2 regions of the Streptomyces fagopyri genome follow, and region 2 is predicted to be linked to the other one. Evidence: predicted binding sites of a transcription regulator. Region 2 holds the regulator's gene; the other holds the start of a gene.
What was found. The regulator HrcA, encoded in region 2, represses chaperone genes, less so after heat shock. The targets are predictions, from matches to a motif close to TTNGCACTCNGNNNNNCNGAGTGCNAA.

Region 1 (5,545 bases), 1.0 Mb from region 2:
TGGGGCACGATCGTGCCGCCCGCCGCGTGCACCGCGTCCGCGACCTTCGTCCAGCCCGCGAGCTGCTCCTCGCCGTGGAAGCGCGGGACGCGGTCGCTCTGCCCGGCCGACTCGTGGCCGACGTAGGTGCCCTCGGTGACGATGAGGCCGACGCCCGCGGCGGCACGGCGGGCGTAGTACCCGACGACGTTCTCGCCCGGCACGCCGCCCGGCGAGAACTGCCGGGTCATCGGTGCCATCACGATCCGGTTCGGGACGGTCAGGCCGTTCAGGGCGACGGGGCGGGAGAGGATCTCGGCGGCGCGGGAGGCGGCGTTGGCAGTCACGTACGGGACTCCTCGGAGAGGTCGGTCGGTCAGCAGACGGGCGACTGACACGCATTCCGCACGGTATGTGCATGCGCATCAACCACCCGTCCCCTCAACGGCCGGGCCCGGCGCCGCATTCCGGCACCCACCGGGACCCTTCTGTGACCCCGGACACGCCCGAGGGCGGCACCCCTGGGAACAGGGGTACCGCCCTCGGAACGTCAGGACAGTGATCAGCCGGAGCGGATCAGAAGTCCATGTCACCGCCCGGCATGCCGCCCGGAGCGGCCGCGGAGGCCTTCTCCGGCTTGTCGGCGATGACGGCCTCGGTGGTGAGGAACAGCGCGGCGATGGAGGCGGCGTTCTGCAGCGCGGAACGGGTCACCTTCGCCGGGTCGATGATGCCTTCGGCGATCATGTCGACGTACTCACCGGTCGCGGCGTTGAGGCCGTGGCCGACGGGCAGGTTGCGCACCTTCTCGACGATGACGCCACCCTCGAGACCACCGTTGACGGCGATCTGCTTGAGCGGGGCCTCCAGGGCGAGCTTCACGGCGTTGGCGCCGGTCGCCTCGTCACCCGTGAGTTCGAGCTTCTCGAAGACCGAGGAAGCCTGGAGCAGGGCCACGCCACCACCGGCGACGATGCCCTCCTCGACGGCCGCCTTCGCGTTGCGAACGGCGTCCTCGATGCGGTGCTTGCGCTCCTTGAGCTCGACCTCGGTGGCGGCACCGGCCTTGATGACGGCCACGCCGCCGGCCAGCTTCGCCAGGCGCTCCTGGAGCTTCTCGCGGTCGTAGTCCGAGTCCGAGTTCTCGATCTCGGCGCGGATCTGGTTGACCCGGCCGGCGACCTGGTCGGCGGAGCCGGCGCCGTCGACGATCGTGGTCTCGTCCTTGGTGATGACGACCTTGCGGGCGCGGCCGAGCAGGTCGATGCCCGCGTTCTCCAGCTTGAGGCCGACCTCCTCGGAGATGACCTCGCCGCCCGTGAGGATGGCGATGTCGCCGAGCATGGCCTTGCGGCGGTCACCGAAGCCCGGCGCCTTGACGGCGACGGACTTGAAGGTGCCACGGATCTTGTTGACGACCAGGGTCGACAGGGCCTCGCCCTCGACGTCCTCGGCGATGATCAGCAGCGGCTTGCCCGACTGCATGACCTTCTCCAGGAGCGGGAGCAGGTCCTTGACGTTGCCGATCTTGGAGTTGGCGATGAGGATGTAGGGGTCGTCGAGCGACGCCTCCATCCGCTCCATGTCGGTGGCGAAGTACGCCGAGATGTAGCCCTTGTCGAAGCGCATACCCTCGGTGAGCTCGAGCTCCAGACCGAAGGTCTGGGACTCCTCGACGGTGATGACGCCTTCCTTGCCGACCTTGTCCATCGCCTCGGCGATGAGCTCGCCGATCTGGGTGTCGGCGGCGGAGATGGAGGCCGTGGAAGCGATCTGCTCCTTGGTCTCGACATCCTTGGCCTGCTCGAGCAGGGCACCGGAGACGGCCTCGACGGCCTTCTCGATACCGCGCTTGAGGGCCATCGGGTTGGCGCCGGCGGCCACGTTGCGCAGGCCCTCACGGACGAGCGCCTGGGCGAGAACGGTCGCGGTGGTCGTGCCGTCACCGGCGACGTCGTCCGTCTTCTTGGCGACTTCCTTGACCAGCTCGGCGCCGATCTTCTCGTACGGGTCCTCGAGCTCGATCTCCTTGGCGATGGAAACACCATCGTTGGTGATCGTGGGGGCGCCCCACTTCTTCTCGAGGACGACGTTGCGGCCCTTGGGGCCAAGGGTGACCTTGACGGCGTCGGCGAGCTGGTTCATCCCGCGCTCGAGACCGCGCCGTGCCTCCTCGTCGAACGCGATGATCTTGGCCATGTGAAGTGGTCCTCCCAGGACGGATGGGGGTCCCCCCTGCCCGAGCGGAGTCGAGCGCTGGGGGAGGTGCTCCGGACCGCGCTGGCGCCCGCGACGGACGGCCTGCCTGCCCCGTGGTTCCTTGCACCACCTGGCCTGCGGGCCTCACCGACCCGGTCCTTCGTTATCACTCTCACCTTCAGAGTGCTAACGCAATGATTAGCACTCGCCCCTGCCGAGTGCAAGCGACTCGGGTGGATCCCCAGGTGAACACGGGAGCCGGGACCGCCCCCCGGAGGGGGTCGCGCGAGCGCCCCGAAGAGGTCGCGCGGATGTCCCGGGAGAGGCCAGGCACAGCCCCCGCAGGACTCCCGGACCGGCTCCGGAGGGTTCACGGACCGGCCGCGGAGGGCTCACGGGCGGGCCCCCGACCGGCCCACGGGCATACCGAAGGGCTCGCACCCCAGAGGGATACGAGCCCTTCGTCACGTCGAACAGTCAGTCGGCGCGTGCTTCAGCCGGTCGCGAGCCGGACCATGTCCGCCTGCGGCCCCTTCTGGCCCTGCGAGATCTCGAAATCGACCCGCTGACCCTCTTCCAGGGTGCGGTAGCCGTCCATCTGAATCGCGCTGTAGTGGACGAAAACATCCGCACCACCGTCGACCGCGATGAAGCCGTACCCCTTCTCCGCGTTGAACCACTTGACGGTGCCCTGAGCCATGCCTAACTCCCCTATTACTGGCCCTTGCACAGGACCGCACTTCGCGGGCCCGGGTCAGACCTCCACCCCCCAACGGATTGGGGGTGTGCGCCGGAACGCGTCGACCGCGGCTGAATGTATCTGTCCAACTGCCGTCTGCAACAGGTCAATCGGACGAGAATTCTGGGCACGGCCGATCGGGAATATAGGGAGAATTCGCGAATATTTAGGGCAACTCGGGCCCTATAAAGGCCGCATAAGGCTCAAAAACGCCGGGCATTTTGGCTACTTCTTGCCGCAGGCCGGACGTGAACTCATATGCACCCGGCATGGAAAACGAAGCCGGTTCCCCAACTGTACCGTGCTCAACCATACAGAATTGCCCCCTCCGCTTCTCTCGCGGAGGGGGCAATTCGATGAACTCTCGGTGATTGGCATTACCCACGGTAATGATCTCACCGTGGGTAACCGCCCGTCAGCCTCCGGCGACGGCCGGGATGATCGACACGCCGGCGCCGTCCGGCGTCGCCGTCTCCAGGCCCTGCTCGAAGCGGACGTCGTCGTCGTTGACGTACACGTTGACGAACCGGCGCAGCTTGCCCTCGTCGTCCAGCACGCGCGCGGCGATGCCCGTGTGGTTCTTCTCCAGGTCGGAGATCACCTCGCCGAGGTTCCCTCCCTCGGCGGTCACCTCGGACCGGCCGCCGGTGTAGGTGCGCAGGATGGTGGGGATGCGGACGTTGACGCTCATGCGATGACCTCCCGGTCGGATTCTGGGGTACGGCTGGGGAGCGCCCCGGCAGGGGCACGGCGCGCGAAGCAGCGCGCCCGGCTTCCCACGGGCCCGTGGCCGGAGAACGACCTCCCCGGCCGGGCGGCTACGCGAGGCCGGCCTCGCGGAAGGAGTCCAGGCTGGGGCGGATGGTCGCGGTCAGTCCCGTACCGGCCACCGCGTCCAGCGTCTTGAGGCCGTCACCGGTGTTCAGCACGACCGTGGTGAGCGTCGGGTCGAGCAGTCCGTTCTCGATCAGCTTCTTGGCCACGCCCACCGTCACCCCACCGGCGGTCTCGGCGAAGATCCCCTCGGTGCGCGCCAGCAGCCTGATCGCGTCGACCACCTGCTCGTCGTTCACGTCCTCCACCGCCCCGCCCGTCCGCCGCGCGATGTCCAGCACGTACGGGCCGTCCGCGGGGTTGCCGATGGCGAGCGACTTGGCGATGGTGTTCGGCTTCTGCGGCCGTACGACGTCGTGACCGGCCTTGTAGGCGACGGACACCGGCGAACAGCCCTCGGCCTGCGCACCGAAGATCTTGTAGGGCTTGTCCTCGACGAGACCGAGCTTGATCAGCTCCTGGAGCCCCTTGTCGACCTTGGTCAGCTGGGAGCCCGAGGCGATCGGCACGACGAGCTGGTCGGGCAGCCGCCAGCCGAGCTGCTCGCAGATCTCGTACGCGAGGGTCTTGGACCCCTCCGCGTAGTACGGCCGCAGGTTGACGTTGACGAAGCCCCAGCCCTCACCGGCCGGGTCGCCGATCAGCTCGGAGCAGAAGCGGTTCACGTCGTCGTAGTTGCCCTCGATGCCGATGAGCTCGCCGCCGTAGACCGCGGCCATGACGACCTTGCCCTGCTCCAGGTCGTGCGGGATGAACACGCAGGAGCGGAAGCCGGCGCGGGCGGCGGCGGCACCCACCGCGCCGGCGAGGTTGCCGGTCGAGGAGCAGGAGAGGGTGGTGAAGCCGAAGGCACGGGCCGCCTCGATGGCCTGGGCGACGACGCGATCCTTGAAGGAGTGCGTCGGGTTGCCCGAGTCGTCCTTGACGAAGAGCCGGCCGGGGTCGACACCCAGCTCGCGGGCGAGGTTGTCCGCCTGGACGAGCCTGGTCCAGCCCGGGTTGATGTTCGGCTTGCCGGCGACGTCGGCCGGGACGGGGAGCAGCGGCGCGTAACGCCAGATGTTCGCGGGGCCCGCCTCGATGCGCGCCCGCAGTTCCTCGGTTTCGTAGGCCGAGAAGTCGTAGGCGATCTCCAGCGGTCCGAAACACTCCTCGCAGGCGAAGACCGGGCCGAGCGGCACCCGGTGGCCGCACTCGCGGCAGGTGAGCGCGGCGGCGGGACCCAGATCGACGGATCGCGCGGAATCGGCCGGGTTCGCGGAGGTCACGGTGTCCGGAGTGCTTGCAACAGTCTGCGCAGCCATGGAGGCGAGGCCCTTTCTCCTCATCTTCCTCACGACGCACTTCGCCGTGAGACGGATTTGGCACCTTCCCGAGCCGGGAGCCCCGCGACGCGATCAGCGATGATCGGTACGAGACCGGCTGGAGGGTTGCCGGGGCTTCATCGGGCCGTATCCCTCTGCCCCTCTGGATGAGCGGTATTCGGTTGTTGGTCTTCAATTCGGGATGATCTACGACATGCGATGGTCATCCGCGTTGTTCAAGACTGTAACCGAAGGCCAGGACAGTTGAGATAGTCGTCCGAACCGCGAGATGGATCACACCGGGGGACACCGGGTGATCAGACAGTGAGGAGCCGCAGACTGTGCTGAAGGAAGTCGAGCGCTGGCTGAGCACACGCTCCTGGTCCGTGGCCGATCGTCCGCTGCACGGAATCATGTCCGCCAAACGCGCCTCGGGCTCCACGGTGAGCGTCGTGCTGCCCGCGCTGAACGAGGAGGAGACGGTCGGCGA
Region 2 (5,545 bases):
GCCCGGAGGGACTCTCGGCCTCGCGCCGCGCCCTGTCCGACGGGCTCCTGGAGAACGGTCCCTACGACGAGGGCCGCGCCGTCCTCACACTGCGCGGACGTCTGCTCGCGGACGCGGTGGTCCGGGACCTGGTGGACTGACGCACCGGCCCGCGGGCACACGGGGCACCCGCCCGGCCTCAGTCCTCGGTGCCGGCCGTGACGAAGTCGATCAGCTCCTCGACCCGGCCCAGGAGTTCCGGCTCCAGGTCCTTGTAGGAGCGCACCCGGGACAGGATGTGCTGCCAGGCCGCACCGGTGTTCTCCGGCCAGCCCAGGGCCCGGCACACGCCCGTCTTCCAGTCCTGCCCGCGCGGGACCCGGGGCCAGGCGGCGATGCCCACGGAGGACGGCTTCACGGCCTCCCAGACGTCGATGTACGGGTGGCCGAGGACGAGGGCGTGGTCACTGGTGACCGCCTCCGCGATCCGCGACTCCTTCGTGCCCGGGACCAGATGGTCGACCAGCACGCCCAGCCGGGCGTCCGGCCCCGGAGCGAACTCGTCGACGACGGCGGGGAGATCGTCGATGCCCCCCAGGTACTCGACCACGACGCCCTCGACGCGGAGGTCGTCGCCCCAGACCCGCTCGACCAGTTCGGCGTCGTGGCGGCCCTCCACGTAGATGCGGCCGGCCCGCGCCACCCGGGCCCGTGCGCCGGGCACGGCGACCGAACCGGATGCCGTGCGGCCGGGCCGTACCGGCCCCGCGGCCGGCCGGACCAGCGTGACCACCCTGCCCTCCAGCAGGAAGCCGCGCGGCTCCAGCGGGAACACCCGGTGCTTGCCGAAGCGGTCCTCCAGCGTCACCGTGCCCGCCTCGCAGCCGATCACCGCCCCGCAGAACCCCGTGCGGGGCTCCTCGACCACCAGACCCGGGTCGGCGGGGACCTCGGGCACCGGCTGGGGCTTCTTCCACGGCGGGGTGAGATCCGGAGAGTACTGGCGCATTCGGATGACGATAGGAGAACCGGCGGCGAGGTGGCGCGGAGATCCCTACGACACGCCGAAACGTGTCGCGAGCGCGTCCCGCTGTGCCCGGACGAACGCCGCATTCACCGCGGCCCCGTGACCGGGCACATACACCGCCTCCTCGCCGCCCAGACCGAGCAGCCTGTCCAGCGCCGCCGGCCAGCGCGAGGAGACGGCGTCGGGACCCGCCTGGGGCTCGCCCGACTCCTCCACCAGGTCCCCGCAGAAGACGACCTCCGGGGAGCCGGCCGGTCCGGTCACCAGGACCACCAGATCGTGCGCCGTGTGGCCCGGACCCACGTTCACCAGCCGTGCCCGCACCCCGCCGCCCAGGTCGAGCGTCAGCTCGTCCGGCACGGGGTCCCGCGGGGGGACCAGGGCGTCCGCGGCCTCGGCGGCGTCACGCGGGTCCAGGCCGTGGCGTACGGCGTCCGCGCGCAGGTCCTCGGCCCCGTGCGCGAACACCGCGCCGAGACCGGCGGCCCCGAACACCTGCGCGCCCGTGAACGCCGCCGCGCCGAAGACATGGTCGAAGTGCGGATGGGTGAGTGCGAGGTGCGTCACGTCCCGGTCCGTACCGAGGAGTGCTCGCGCCTCGGCGCGCAACCGTGCGCCCTCCCCGAGGCTCGCCCCCGCGTCGACCATGAGCGCCGCGCCCGCGCCCACCACCAGCCCGGCCGTGCAGTCCCAGCCCGCGAGCCGCCGCCGTCCCACGCGGGGGGCCAGCTCCTCCCAACCCGGCTCTTCCCAAGTCACCTTCATACGGTGACGCTAGCGGGAGGGCGGAACGCCGGTGAGACATCACGGGACACGTCGGCATACGTGCCCAAGATCGCGGGCCCGCCCTTGCCGGGGCCGTACCCACCGGCCGTACACTGGGCCGGGGCATGCTGGCACTCGCACGCGCTGAGTGCCAGGCGAGGCGACGAGCGACGGACAACTGGAGGTGCGCGCGATGCTGAGTGAACGCAGGCTCGAAGTGCTGCGCGCCATCGTCCAGGACTACGTCGGCACCGAGGAGCCGGTCGGTTCCAAGGCGCTGACGGAGCGGCACCGGCTGGGGGTCTCCCCGGCCACGGTCCGCAACGACATGGCCGCCCTGGAGGACGAGGGGTACATCGCCCAGCCGCACACGAGCGCCGGGCGCATCCCCACCGACAAGGGCTACCGGCTCTTCGTCGACAAGCTCGCGGGCGTCAAGCCGATGACGGGGCCCGAGCGGCGGGCCATCCAGAACTTCCTGGGCGGCGCCGTCGACCTCGACGACGTCGTCGGACGGACCGTGCGGCTGCTCGCGCAGCTGACGCGGCAGGTCGCCGTCGTGCAGTACCCGTCGCTGACCAGATCGACCGTGCGGCACGTGGAGCTGCTGTCCCTGGCCCCCGCCCGGCTGATGCTCGTCCTGATCACGGACACGGGGCGGGTCGAGCAGCGCATGATCGACTGTCCGGCGCCGTTCGGTGAGACGTCGGTGGCGGATCTGCGGGCCCGGCTCAACAGCCGGGTCGCGGGCCGCCGCTTCGCGGACGTCCCGCCGCTCGTCCAGGACCTCCCGGACGCCTTCGAGACGGACGACCGGGGTACGGTCACGACGGTGCTCTCCACGCTTCTGGAGACGCTCGTCGAGGAGACCGAGGAGCGTCTGATGATCGGCGGCACCGCGAACCTGACTCGCTTCGGACATGACTTTCCCCTCACGATCAGACCGGTGCTCGAAGCGCTGGAGGAACAGGTCGTGCTCCTCAAACTGCTGGGGGAGGCGGGGGATTCGGGCATGACCGTACGGATCGGTCACGAGAACGCGTACGAGGGACTCAACTCCACGTCCGTGGTCTCCGTCGGCTACGGTTCGGGCGACGAGGCAGTAGCCAAACTCGGCGTGGTCGGACCGACCCGCATGGATTACCCGGGAACGATGGGAGCGGTACGAGCGGTGGCACGGTACGTCGGACAGATCCTGGCGGAGTCTTAAGTGGCCACGGACTACTACGCCGTGCTCGGCGTGCGCCGCGACGCGTCCCAGGACGAGATCAAGAAGGCTTTCCGGCGGCTCGCGCGCGAGCTGCATCCGGACGTCAATCCCGATCCGAAGACGCAGGAGCGGTTCAAGGAGATCAACGCCGCGTACGAGGTGTTGTCGGACCCGCAGAAGAAGCAGGTCTACGACCTCGGCGGCGACCCGCTGTCCCAGGCGGGCGGCGCGGGAGCGGGCGGTTTCGGAGCCGGTGGCTTCGGCAACTTCTCGGACATCATGGACGCCTTCTTCGGCACGGCGTCGCAGCGGGGCCCCCGGTCGCGCACGCGGCGCGGCCAGGACGCCATGATCCGGCTCGAGATCGAGCTGGACGAGGCCGCCTTCGGCACCACGAAGGACATCCAGGTCGACACGGCCGTCGTGTGCGCCACCTGCAACGGTGAGGGCGCCGCGCCGGGAACCTCCGCCCAGACCTGCGACATGTGCCGCGGACGCGGCGAGGTGTCCCAGGTCACACGGTCGTTCCTGGGCCAGGTCATGACGTCCCGTCCGTGCCCGCAGTGCCAGGGGTTCGGCACCGTCGTGCCGACCCCGTGCCCCGAGTGCGCGGGCGACGGGCGGGTCAGGTCCCGGCGCACGCTCACGGTGAAGATCCCGGCGGGCGTGGACAACGGCACCCGGATCCAGCTCGCGGGCGAGGGCGAGGTCGGTCCCGGCGGCGGTCCCGCCGGTGACCTCTACGTCGAGATCCACGAGCTGCCGCACTCGACCTTCCAGCGCCGCGGTGACGATCTGCACTGCACGGTCACCATTCCGATGACCGCGGCGTCGCTCGGCACCAAGGTGCCGCTGGAGACCCTGGACGGGCTGGAGGAGGTCGACATCCGGCCCGGCACACAGTCGGGACAGTCGATCCCGATGCACGGACGCGGTGTCACGCATCTGCGCGGCGGCGGCCGGGGCGACCTCATCGTGCATGTCGAGGTCACCACGCCGACCAAGCTCGATCCGGAGCAGGAGCGGTTGCTCCGGGAGCTGGCGCAGCTGCGCGGCGAGGAGCGTCCGACCGGGCAGTTCCAGCCGGGCCAGCAGGGCCTGTTCTCCCGTCTGAAGGACGCGTTCAACGGCCGCTGACCCCGGCGGCGGTTCGTGCCGCGGCCCGGCCGGCGTCGGAGGACGAGGCCGTCCGGGTCGAAGCGGAAGCGCGGGGGCCGCGGCCCCCGCGGGCGGGACGGGCAGGGGCGGCGGAGGCCGAAAAGCCGCCGCGGACCGTCCCTCCCGATGGCCCGCCGCAGGCGGAAGGCCGGATTTCGGACTTGTTCGGAGGACGTGACAACATGCCGTCATGTCCTCCGCACTGACCGATCTCTTCCCTCACCCGATCGTGCAGGCCCCCATGGCGGGCGGCGTCTCCGTCCCGCACCTCGCGGCCGCCGTGTCCGAGGCCGGGGGGCTCGGGTTCCTCGCCGCCGGTTACAAGACCGCCGACGGCATGTACCAGGAGATCAAGCAGTTGCGCGGGCTGACGAGCCGGCCCTTCGGGGTCAACCTCTTCATGCCGCAGGCCGAGTACGCGGACCCGGCCAGCGTCGAGGTGTACGCCCACCAGCTGGCCGGTGAGGCCTCCTGGTACGAGACGGACCTCGGCGACCCGGACAGCGGTCGCGACGACGGCTACGACGCCAAGCTCGCGGTCCTCCTCGACAACCCGGTGCCGGTGGTCTCCTTCCACTTCGGCTGCCCCACCCGAGACGTCCTGGACTCCTTCGCCCGGGTCGGCACGCTCACCGTGATCACCGCGACCACGGCCGAGGAGGCCCTCGCGGTGCAGCGGGCGGGGGCCGCCGCGGTCGTCGTGCAGGGCGTGGAGGCCGGCGGTCACCAGGGCACCCACCGGGACAACCCGGAGACGGACGGCACGGGGATCGGACTGCTCTCCCTGATCGCCCAGGTCCGCGAGACCGTGCAGATCCCGGTCGTCGCCGCCGGCGGCATCATGCGCGGCAGCCAGATCGCCGCGGTGCTCGCCGCGGGCGCGAACGCGGCGCAGCTCGGCACCGCGTTCCTCGCCACCCCGGAGTCCGGCGCGCACGCCGTGCACAAGCAGTCCCTGACCAACCCCCTCTTCGTCCGCACGGAGCTGACGCGCGCGTTCTCCGGCCGCCCCGCGCGCGGCCTGGTCAACCGCTTTCTGCGGGAGCACGGGCCGTACGCGCCCGCCGCGTACCCCGAGGTCCACCACCTCACCTCCCCGCTGCGCAAGGCGGCGGCCAGGGCGGGCGACGCGCAGGGCATGGCCCTGTGGGCAGGGCAGGGACACCGGATGGCCCGTGAACTGTCCGCGGGACAGCTGGTGGAGGTGCTGTGCGCCGAGCTGGACGCGGCACGGACAGCGTTGTCGACGGCCGGCGAAGCGGGCGGTGCGGACCGATGACGGCACCGGTGTTCGTCGTCGACCACCTCGCCGCGGACAGCGCGGGACGCTACGTCCTCGACGGACCCGAGGGCCGGCACGCCGTCTCCGTGAAGCGGCTGCGGCAGGGCGAGGACGTCGTCCTCAC

Region 1: the regulator HrcA is predicted to act here: its motif matches at 2,342-2,368, upstream of groL (chaperonin GroEL).

Annotation. Positions count from the first base shown of each region.
Region 1 is NZ_CP045643.1:5,150,144-5,155,688, reverse strand. It holds gene GFH48_RS22255 (NADH:flavin oxidoreductase) at 1-326, opposite strand, end outside; gene groL (chaperonin GroEL) at 556-2,178, opposite strand; gene GFH48_RS22245 (cold-shock protein) at 2,672-2,878, opposite strand; gene GFH48_RS22240 (MoaD/ThiS family protein) at 3,333-3,608, opposite strand; gene thrC (threonine synthase) at 3,736-5,055, opposite strand; SAM riboswitch class I at 5,073-5,229, opposite strand; gene GFH48_RS22230 (glucosyl-3-phosphoglycerate synthase) at 5,397-5,545, shown strand, end outside.
Region 2 is NZ_CP045643.1:6,199,489-6,205,033, forward strand. It holds gene hemW (radical SAM family heme chaperone HemW) at 1-140, shown strand, start outside; gene GFH48_RS26685 (DUF3097 domain-containing protein) at 179-988, opposite strand; gene GFH48_RS26690 (MBL fold metallo-hydrolase) at 1,034-1,771, opposite strand; gene hrcA (heat-inducible transcriptional repressor HrcA) at 1,965-2,981, shown strand; gene dnaJ (molecular chaperone DnaJ) at 2,982-4,118, shown strand; gene GFH48_RS26705 (nitronate monooxygenase) at 4,330-5,418, shown strand; gene GFH48_RS26710 (16S rRNA (uracil(1498)-N(3))-methyltransferase) at 5,415-5,545, shown strand, end outside.